Regions from separate parts of the Lysinibacillus sp. FSL K6-0075 genome, predicted to be linked through region 1. Evidence: riboswitches for the same ligand, from Rfam matches in the RefSeq annotation. Region 1 holds a riboswitch; each other region holds the start of a gene.
What was found. A riboswitch is a leader RNA that binds a small molecule or an ion and turns the genes downstream of it on or off. The one in region 1 is predicted to bind lysine.
Positions count from the first base shown of each region.

Region 2: another riboswitch for lysine. It lies ahead of MHB65_RS01375 (amino acid permease); the one in region 1 lies ahead of MHB65_RS17295 (aspartate kinase).
Region 3: another riboswitch for lysine. It lies ahead of MHB65_RS11935 (transporter substrate-binding domain-containing protein); the one in region 1 lies ahead of MHB65_RS17295 (aspartate kinase).

Region 1 is NZ_CP151947.1:3,527,677-3,530,882, forward strand. Features, by position in the region: gene MHB65_RS17290 (YslB family protein) at 1-226, shown strand, start outside; gene MHB65_RS17295 (aspartate kinase) at 320-1,546, opposite strand; lysine riboswitch at 1,681-1,859, opposite strand; gene uvrC (excinuclease ABC subunit UvrC) at 1,968-3,206, opposite strand, start outside.
Region 2 is NZ_CP151947.1:290,136-293,341, forward strand. Features, by position in the region: gene MHB65_RS01370 (MFS transporter) at 1-1,084, opposite strand, end outside; lysine riboswitch at 1,263-1,439, shown strand; gene MHB65_RS01375 (amino acid permease) at 1,522-2,985, shown strand; gene MHB65_RS01380 (response regulator transcription factor) at 3,140-3,206, shown strand, end outside.
Region 3 is NZ_CP151947.1:2,430,402-2,433,607, reverse strand. Features, by position in the region: gene MHB65_RS11940 (amino acid ABC transporter permease) at 1-323, opposite strand, end outside; gene MHB65_RS11935 (transporter substrate-binding domain-containing protein) at 494-1,351, opposite strand; lysine riboswitch at 1,471-1,657, opposite strand; gene odhB (2-oxoglutarate dehydrogenase complex dihydrolipoyllysine-residue succinyltransferase) at 1,999-3,206, opposite strand, start outside.

The DNA.
Region 1 (3,206 bases):
ATCAAAGGATGGACGCATTTTCCAGTTGACAAACGACCCTGAAATTCTGCAAATTAAACAACGTAGCTTTAAACTTGAAGCAGGATTTATAGCAGAGCAAATTCAACTAGCTAAAGGCTATCTTACAGAATGCTATAATGAAAAGCGAGAAAAGCAACAATACGTCATGTTTACAGTCAAATGGGACGTCAAAGAACGTATTATGAATACCATTCCCTCAGAGTAATAAAAAGGATTGTCTCCCCCTAACGGGATGACAATCCTTCTTTTTTCTTCCTTTAATTTTGGACAATTACATAAAATGCTGTTTCTTCTATTATTATATGTAAAGTGCTTGCTCTAAATTAAACTCATCATGCAGTGCATTAGCTGCTTGGATCATATCATCCTGTGGTACAACAACAGAAACTTTTATTTCAGAAGTACTTACCATTTTTACAGGGATATTTTCACGACGTAACCGATCAAACATACGAGCAGCAACACCTGGATTAGAGGCCATCCCTGAACCAATAATGGAAACTTTCGCCAACCCTATTTCGAAGTCTGCAAAACTAAATCCGAGTGATAATTTACTATCTTCTAGAACACGTAATGCTTCTGCAAATTCCTCTTTTAAAATAGAAAACGAAACAGTTGGTTTCAGCCCATCAATAATGGCTTGAACAATAATATCTACATTAATGCGGTTCTCAGCAAGAATAGTAAATATATCTGCTAATGAAGCATTAGAGAAAGCATCATACCCTACTGTTAAACGAATAATATCTGATTCAAAGGCCACGCCACGAACAACTAAGTTTTTTTCCATTTCCACTTCCTCCTTCAATAAAGTGCCTACTGACTCTACTAAACTTGAGCGTATGATAACAGGCATTTGAAATTTCTTTGCTAACTCCACCGCACGTGGATGTATGACATGAGATCCTAAATGAGATAATTCCAACATTTCATCATAGGAAATTTCCTGGAGCTTTTGGGCATGTGTCACATAACATGGATCTGCTGTATAAACACCGTCCACATTTGTATACATATCAGCTCGCTCCGCTTCCAATGCGATGGCAAGCGCTACAGCTGCCGTTTCAGCTCCACCTTTCCCAAGCATGGTGATATTGTGATCTTCGTCAACCCCTTGTTCTCCAGCAATGACTACAATTTGCCCCTGTGCAAAGTGTTCTTCGATTCGACTAACATCAATATAGTCGATACGCGCATGCCGATACATACCATCCGTATGAATACCTGCCTGCCATCCAGTCAGAGACACAGCCTGATAGCCCGCGTCCTGTAAGGCAATGGCAAATAAAGCACTAGATAATTGAGAGCCTGTAGACAAAACTGCATCTAATTCTCGTTTTGAAACATCGTCAGTTAGTTGATGTACCATCATTTTCATTTCTTTGGCAGTATGTCCCATTGCTGCAACAACTACCACTACATCAAATCCTCTGTCCTTTTCAGCAATCGCTTTCCGAGCTGCCTGTTGGATTTGTTCAGTAGAAGCTAATGCAGCTCCTCCAAACTTCATCACGATTTTAGCCATTTCTTTCGTTCTCCCTTCCAGTCCATGTATTTCACCTAATTACAGGAGACAAAACAGTTTCTAGAAAAACTAAAAGGCAGCCTCCACATAACGTGAAAGCTGCCTATAACATGTACAATAATCGTAACTTGCCCATGTGTGATAGCTCTCCGAAACGTTTAGAATCGACAGTCTTACATTTCTTAAATGCAAAACCAGTACAGCAATGGAAACAACAACGCTGTACTTCGGCAAGCTCCCCTTTCACACAATATCTCTGGACTTGTCCATCCTCCATTGTGTTACTCTTGAATCTTGCACCTCTATCATCACCTTAAAGTGAATGTATTCAATTCATTAAGCTTTAGCGTAAACAAGCTAGTCACGCCAGTTAGCTCTCCATAACATTGAAAACAATGTTATTTATAACCATAGCACATGCCTATTCCTTTGACAATGATTCTTGCTGAAAATAGCTAAAAATTTGGCTTGCTAAATTAGCGGGCATCCCAGCCTCCTGTAATGCTAGCTCGCTCGCCTCTCGAATTTTTTTGACTGAACCGAAATATTTAAGCAACTGTTGCTTACGTTTTGGTCCTACCCCTTCAATATGATCTAATACAGATTGAATGGCATGCTTCTCATGCTGTTGACGCAAGAAGGTAATAGCAAAGCGGTGGACTTCGTCTTGAATTCGTTGTAATAAATAAAAGCCATCACTTGTACGGTTTAAGGCAATCACCTCTGGCGGATCACCAAACAATAGCTGAGATGTATTATGCTTGTCATCCTTGGCTAAACCAGCAATCGGTATGACAAGACCAAGCTCATCTTCTAGTACTTCACGGGCTACTTCCATTTGCCCCTTACCACCATCAATTAACACTAAATCTGGTAATGGTAGACCTTCCTTTAAAACACGTATATATCGACGACGTATAACCTCCTGCATTGCACCGTAATCATCATGCTTGGCTGCTGAACGCGTTTTATATTTTCGGTATTCCTTTTTCGCAGGCTTCCCATCAATGAAAACAACCATGGCAGATACTGCATCCGTTCCATGCATATGACTATTATCAAAAGCCTCAATTCGTAAAGGTGCACTAATACCCATTGCTTCACCTAGTGCCTCACAAGCACCAATCGTACGTTCTTCCTGACGTTCTATTAGCTGGAATTTAGCTGCCACAGCAATTTCGGCATTTTTGGTTGCTAATTCAACCAGTTCCTTCTTTTGTCCTCTTTTTGGTGTAAGAACTTTGATCTCTAATAATTCCGTTAAGATGGCTGCATCAATGGCTTGTGGAATAAAAATTTCTTTTGGCTTAATATGCTCTGGCTTTTCATAAAAGCGCCCAACAAATGTTAAAAATTCTTCCTCTGCATCCTGATAGATCGGGAAAATCGAGACATCACGCTCAATCAGTTTACCTTGGCGCACAAAGAAAACCTGAACACACATCCACCCTTTTTCAACGGCATAGCCAAATACATCGCGATTTGTTGTATCACTTGATACTATTTTTTGTTTCTGCATGACCGTATCAATATGGGCAATTTGATCTCGAAATTCCTTCGCTCGTTCAAATTCTAGGTTTTCAGCGGCTGCAAGCATTTTAACTTCAAGCTCTTTTTTGACTGCCTCCACACCACCATTGAGAAACTTCGTCATATCCTC
Region 2 (3,206 bases), 1.8 Mb from region 1:
TAGGACCAATTGCGGCAAATAAATAACCCAAAGATTGTGCAAAGCCTGATAAATCAGCTGCCTCAAATGCAGTACGAGTGCGGAGAGTGAAGAACATCATTGCTAGGGCGAATGAAGAACCTCCTGCTAACCCTAGAAGGACCATCCACAGTACACCAAGACTAGTCCATTCCATGACAACACCAACAAACCCTACTAAATAGAAAGATGTAAACATCAATACAAGGGGGCGTTGTGAAGTCATTTTACCTGCAATTATAGGCACAGCTAAAGCCATTGGTACTTGTGAGAATTGCATGATGGAAAACATCCAACCGGCCTTGTCAGGAGCTAGCCCTTGGGCAATATAGATCTCGGGAATCCAAGCTGCAGTCGTGTAGAATAATAAAGACTGTAACCCCATTGCGCCTGTGACAGCCCAAGTAACAGGTGATTTCCATAAAGGTGTACCTGTCTTTTTAGATGTAGTAACTGGTTCGGGTTTATTTGATTTTAATTGAGGTATCCAAATTAAGATTGTAATGAGAACGAGTACGAGTGCAATGGACAGCGCACCTTGCCAGCCTAACGATGAATTGGCTATAGGATAGCTAATACCAGCACCAAGACCAGCAGTTAAATTCATGGACATGGTGAAAAAGGCCATCAATAAACCGACATGGTATGGAAATTTTAATTTTAATAATCCTGGAATAAGTACATTTCCAAAAGAAATGGCTACGCCAATTAGCACAGTACCTAATAGAAGTAACTCTGTTGTACCGAGTGAACGTAGGACAATCCCAAAGGCCAATAGAAAAGTTGATAAAAATAATGTTAGCTCAAGCCCTAGTTTGCGTGCTACAACTGGTGCAAATGGAGATATAATAGCAAAAGCAAGCAATGGAATCGTTGTTAGAAAGCCTGCCAATACATTAGATATCCCAAGATCTTCACGGATAAAGGATATAATTGGGCCAACAACAGTTAGTGGCATTCGTAATGTAGAGGCTATAAAGATAACTCCGAAAACTAAAAGTAAGGTTGTTCCTTTCCAGCTAATTTTTTTACTAGGATAACTAGCGGAATGATCATTTGTAGTCAAAATAAAATCCCCCCTAATCATAACCATTCTAATTGAACTACTATAACACTTTATCACACTATTAAAAATAGTAGAAGATTCATAAAATACAGAACATTTTCCGTTATATTGAAATGTCTATGGTCTTATGTTAGTATAATAAACATCATAAATTTAATAATTATATGCCTCATGTTTGTATTGAGGTAGAGGTCGCGATATTTATAAGTATGCTAATTGAAATGACAAGCATTGATGAAATTAGCTGAAAGGAAATATTGCCGAAGTGTGAGGGGACTTGAAAACCTCATGCTGGGGCTGTCTCCGAAAGGAACAGAACTGTCACGTTTGCACAACGTGTTGAGCTATCATTTAGGAAAAACTGAGGATTAACGTAGCCATCACAGTGTATATGTGATGGCATTTTTTTGCCTCATAAATAGGAAGGAAGCTATATCGTGAGTGAAATAAAAGTAAATCAGCTTGGTCATAAAGCACCGAAGCTGAAAAAAGAATTAAAAAGCCGCCATATTACAATGATTTCTTTAGGCGGTACAATCGGTACGGGGCTATTTTTAGCCAGTGGTGGTGCTATTGCACAGGCAGGACCTGGGGGCGCATTGCTGGCCTATGCCTTAATCGGTATTATGGTATATTTTTTAATGACGAGCTTAGGGGAAATGGCTGCGTATATGCCATCATCAGGTTCATTTAGTACCTACGCAACCAAATTTGTAGATCCTGCTTTAGGATTTGCATTAGGCTGGAACTATTGGTATAACTGGGCAATCACAATTGCTGCAGAAATCGCTGCCGTGTCATTAATTATGAAATATTGGTTCCCAGATAGCTCATCAGCACTGTGGACAGTATTATTTATTGCTGTTGTACTGACGTTTAATTTACTATCCGTAAAAAGTTATGGTGAAAGTGAATATTGGTTTGCCATGATTAAAGTCGTAACGGTCATCGTTTTTATTATCATTAGCTTACTAATGATTTTTGGTATTTTAGGTGGGCAGGCTCCTGTAGGTTTCACTAATTTCTTTATTAGTGATGGGCCATTCCATGGTGGCTTCCTTGCTACATTTGGTATTTTCCTAGCTGCTGGATTTTCATTCCAAGGGACAGAATTACTTGGAATTACAGCTGGTGAAACAGATGATCCTGGTAAAAATATTCCGAAGGCTGTTAAATCTGTATTTTGGCGTATTCTTTTGTTTTATATTTTAGCGATTGGTGCAATTGGGATGCTGATTCCATTCACAGATGAACGTTTATTATCAGAAGATATCGCAGTATCACCGTTTACACTAGTGTTTGACCGCCTAGGTATTGCCTTTGCTGCTTCATTAATGAATGCCATTATTTTAACGGCTATGCTGTCAGCAGGAAATTCAGGCCTGTATGCATCTTCTCGTATGCTATGGCAATTAGCGGTGGAAGGACATGCACCTAAATTTTTCGCAAAGCTAAGTCGTCGAGGTATTCCGATTTATGCACTGATGGCAACATTAGCTGTAGGTTGTTTAGCATTTTTAGCGTCATTCTTTGGTGATGGAGTGGTTTATATCTGGCTATTAAATGCCTCTGGAATGTCAGGCTTTATTGCATGGCTGGGTATTGCATTTAGTCATTATCGTTTCCGTCGAGCGTTTGATGCACAGGGCTTAGATCCAAAGTTATTACCTTATAAAGCCAAATTATATCCATTTGGACCATTATTTGCTTTTACCGTTTGTATGATCGTAGTCATTGGACAAAATTACACAGCCTTTACAGGTGATAAAATTGATTGGTATGGCATCCTTGTTTCGTATATCGGGATTCCACTATTTTTAGCACTATGGTTTGGCTATAAAATAAAGCACAAAACCAAAATGCTGCCACTTAAAGATTGTGATTTAAAAGTTGAAGAGTAAATAATAGAGCTGTTCTGTAAACCAAAGAGTGATGGGTTTATAGGACAGCTCTTTTTCGACACTCATGAACAAAATCTCTCAAAATAAACATCATAAATATGGTAATGTAATATAGATATGGAAATTTAGAGTTGGCAGGGAGAGGTGTATGATAGTGCAAAAGCATATTTTACTCGTAGAAGATGATGAAGCCATTCGTGAAATGGTCGATAATTACTTAA
Region 3 (3,206 bases), 1.1 Mb from region 1:
ACGACTAAAATACCTGCTGTAATAAAGTGCATATCGATACCGAATGCAATATCTAATCCGTAGTAGACAACCATAGCCTGTACAATCATTGGTGTACCACGGAAAAATTCAACATAGCATGTCAGTATAAATTTAATGAGCTTTAAGCTATAAAATTTCACACCTTTTTTACGAACTGGAATCGTATGCATAATTCCGATGAAAAATCCGATAAATGCACCAATAATTGTACTAATACTCGAAATCAGTAACGTATAATACGCACCTCGTAAAAACATTTGCCAGTTGTTTTCAATAATTGAAAGTATCCATTCAAGACTCATGATGTTCCTCCTAACAATGTCATCTTGCTTGCTTATTTCTTTTGTGTCCTAGCTCTTTCTACCATTCTATGTTTTGTCACGCTAGGACATTATCATTATGTAGAGAGGTTCTCATTTTGATAATGATGAAATGATCATGCACGGACTAGCAACTAGCCCGTGCCTTGTCATTATTGTGCTGCTGGTTGTTGCGAAATAGCTTCTTCCATAATCGCTTGACGATCGTCTTCCGAAATGCCTTTTAGGACTTCATTGATTTTTTCACGATTTGCGTCGTCCTTACGTAAGCCTACAGCAATTGAAGTATTTGATGGATCTGTATCAAAGCCTTCTTCAAATGCTACATATGTGAACTTATCGTTGGCAGCAGCAGCAGAAATACCCTCTGGACGTTCAGCTACATAGCCATCAATTTTACCTGCTTCTAACGCCACACGCATTGCTGGGAAGCTTTCCATTGCCGTTTGTTTTTCTACACCTTTGATTTGATCAATCACTGTGTAGTTTGATGTATTTAATTGTGATGTAATTTTAGCACCTGAGAAATCTTGAATCGATTTTGCATCTTCATATTTACTACCTTTTTTAATAACCATCACAAAATCAGATGTGTAATAGTTTTCTGTAAAATCAATTGTTTTCTTACGTTCTTCTGTTGGTGACATCCCTGCGATAATCGCATCAATTTTGTTCGATTGTAGCGCTGGCACTAATCCGTCCCACTCCATTTTAACAATGACTAACTCTTTGCCTAAACCTTCAGCGATTTTCTTCGCCATTTGTACATCATAGCCGCCTGCATACTCTGCATTATCCGCTATTTTCACAGCGCCATTCGCATCGTCTTGCTGTGTCCAGTTGAACGGTGGGTAGCCAGCCTCCATTCCAATTCGGAATTCACCGCCGCCTTCTTCTTTGTCAGCTCCAGCATCACCTGAACCGCCCTCTTTTTTGTCACTTGTGCCACATGCAGCTAGCACAATTGCCGTCATGATAGAGATCATTACTAACAACCATTTTCTTTTCATGAAAAACTCCCCTTTTCTGTAAAAAAATAAGACAACTGTACTAAAAAAGACCTAAGTATATTGAACTTAGGTCTTACCTTTTATGACAGTTGCCCAAATCCTCACTATAATTTCCATGTTTCCGAGATAGCACAACCTAGTAAATCTGGAAATCCATTTACTAGGACAGTCCTGCACTTATTCACTGCAGACCCAGTATAAAAGTACGAGCTCCTTTTATACTTCGGCGATATTTCCTTCTTCATTGCGTCTTCGCTTGCTTGTACTCTACAATGAACTAATAAATACCGCGCCTCTACCTCACTGGTAAATATTCGTGAGGTTTGTTTATTTAATTGATATTTAGATACTACTATAAAACTAATATGTTCGTCAAGACAGTTTTAACATTTTTCTGACTAATGACAATATTAGGGTATTGTGCGTTCCCTATCCATTTTAAATCGTTGAGCTTTCATCGATATTTCCGAAAATTACAACAAATTTTTATTAGAGCGTATATGCTCTCTGTGAGAAAAGTTGTGTTTATTTCTTTTGGCTCCTCTAAACGATATAACATTCGTACTCTTTCAAAAATAGAATCGGTCAAAACCTTTCGTCATGCACAAAAAAACCCTGCTGAACATTGTTCGCAGGGTTTAATGGCATTATGAATTTAATAATAAATCTTCAGGATTTTCGATTAATTCTTTAACTGTTTTTAAGAATCCTACAGAATCTTTTCCATCGATGATACGGTGATCGTAAGAAAGTGCTACATACATCATTGGACGGATTTGAACTTCACCATTTACGCCAACTGGACGGTTAACAATTGAGTGCATACCTAAAATACCAGCTTGCGTACCGTTCATAATTGGTGTTGACATTAATGAACCGAATACACCACCGTTTGTGATTGTGAATGATCCACCAGCCATGTCATTTAGGCCTAATTTTTTATCACGAGCTTTTGTCGCTAAGTTAGCGATATCTTTTTCGATTTCAGCGAAGTTTTTGCTGTTTGCATCGCGTACAACTGGTACGACTAAACCTTCTTCAGTTGATACAGCAATACCGATATCAAAGAAGTTATTTAAATGAATTTCATCGCCAGAGATTTGAGCGTTTACGTATGGGTATTTTTTCAGTGCTGCAACAACAGCTTTTGTAAAGAATGACATGAAACCAAGTTTGATGTCGTTTGCTTTCACAAACTCTTCTTGTTTACGTTTACGAAGTGCCATGATGTTTGTCATGTCAATTTCGTTGAATGTTGTTAACATTGCTGTTGATTGTTTCACTTCTAATAAACGTTTTGCAATTGTTTGACGACGACGGCTCATTTTTTCAATTGTTACACGGTCAGAATTAGCTGCTGGTGTGAATACTACTGGGCCACCTGAAGTTGCTACTGATGTAGGTGCTGCTACTGGTGCTACAGCTGGTGCTGTACCATGTGCTGCTACATCTTGTACACGTACGCGTCCTTGTGGATCTACTGGAGATACCGCTGCAAGGTCAATACCTTTTTCACGTGCAAGACGACGTGCTGCTGGCGATGCAACTACACGCTCACCAGAAGTTTCTTCTACTACTGGAGCCGCTGCAACTGGTGCAGGTGCTGCTTGTGGCGCTGCTGGAGCTGGAGCTGCTTCAGTTGGTGCTGCCGCTGGAGCTGCTGCTGCGCCTTCGCCTGCTTCTACTACTGCGATAACTTGACCAACTAGTACAGTATCGCCTTCTTCAGCTAAAATTTGTGTTAATACACCTGCTTCTTCAGAAATGATCTCAGCGTTTACTTTATCTGTTTCAAGTTCAACGATGAATTCACCTTTTTCAACGCGATCGCCCACTTTTTTTACCCACTGTGCGA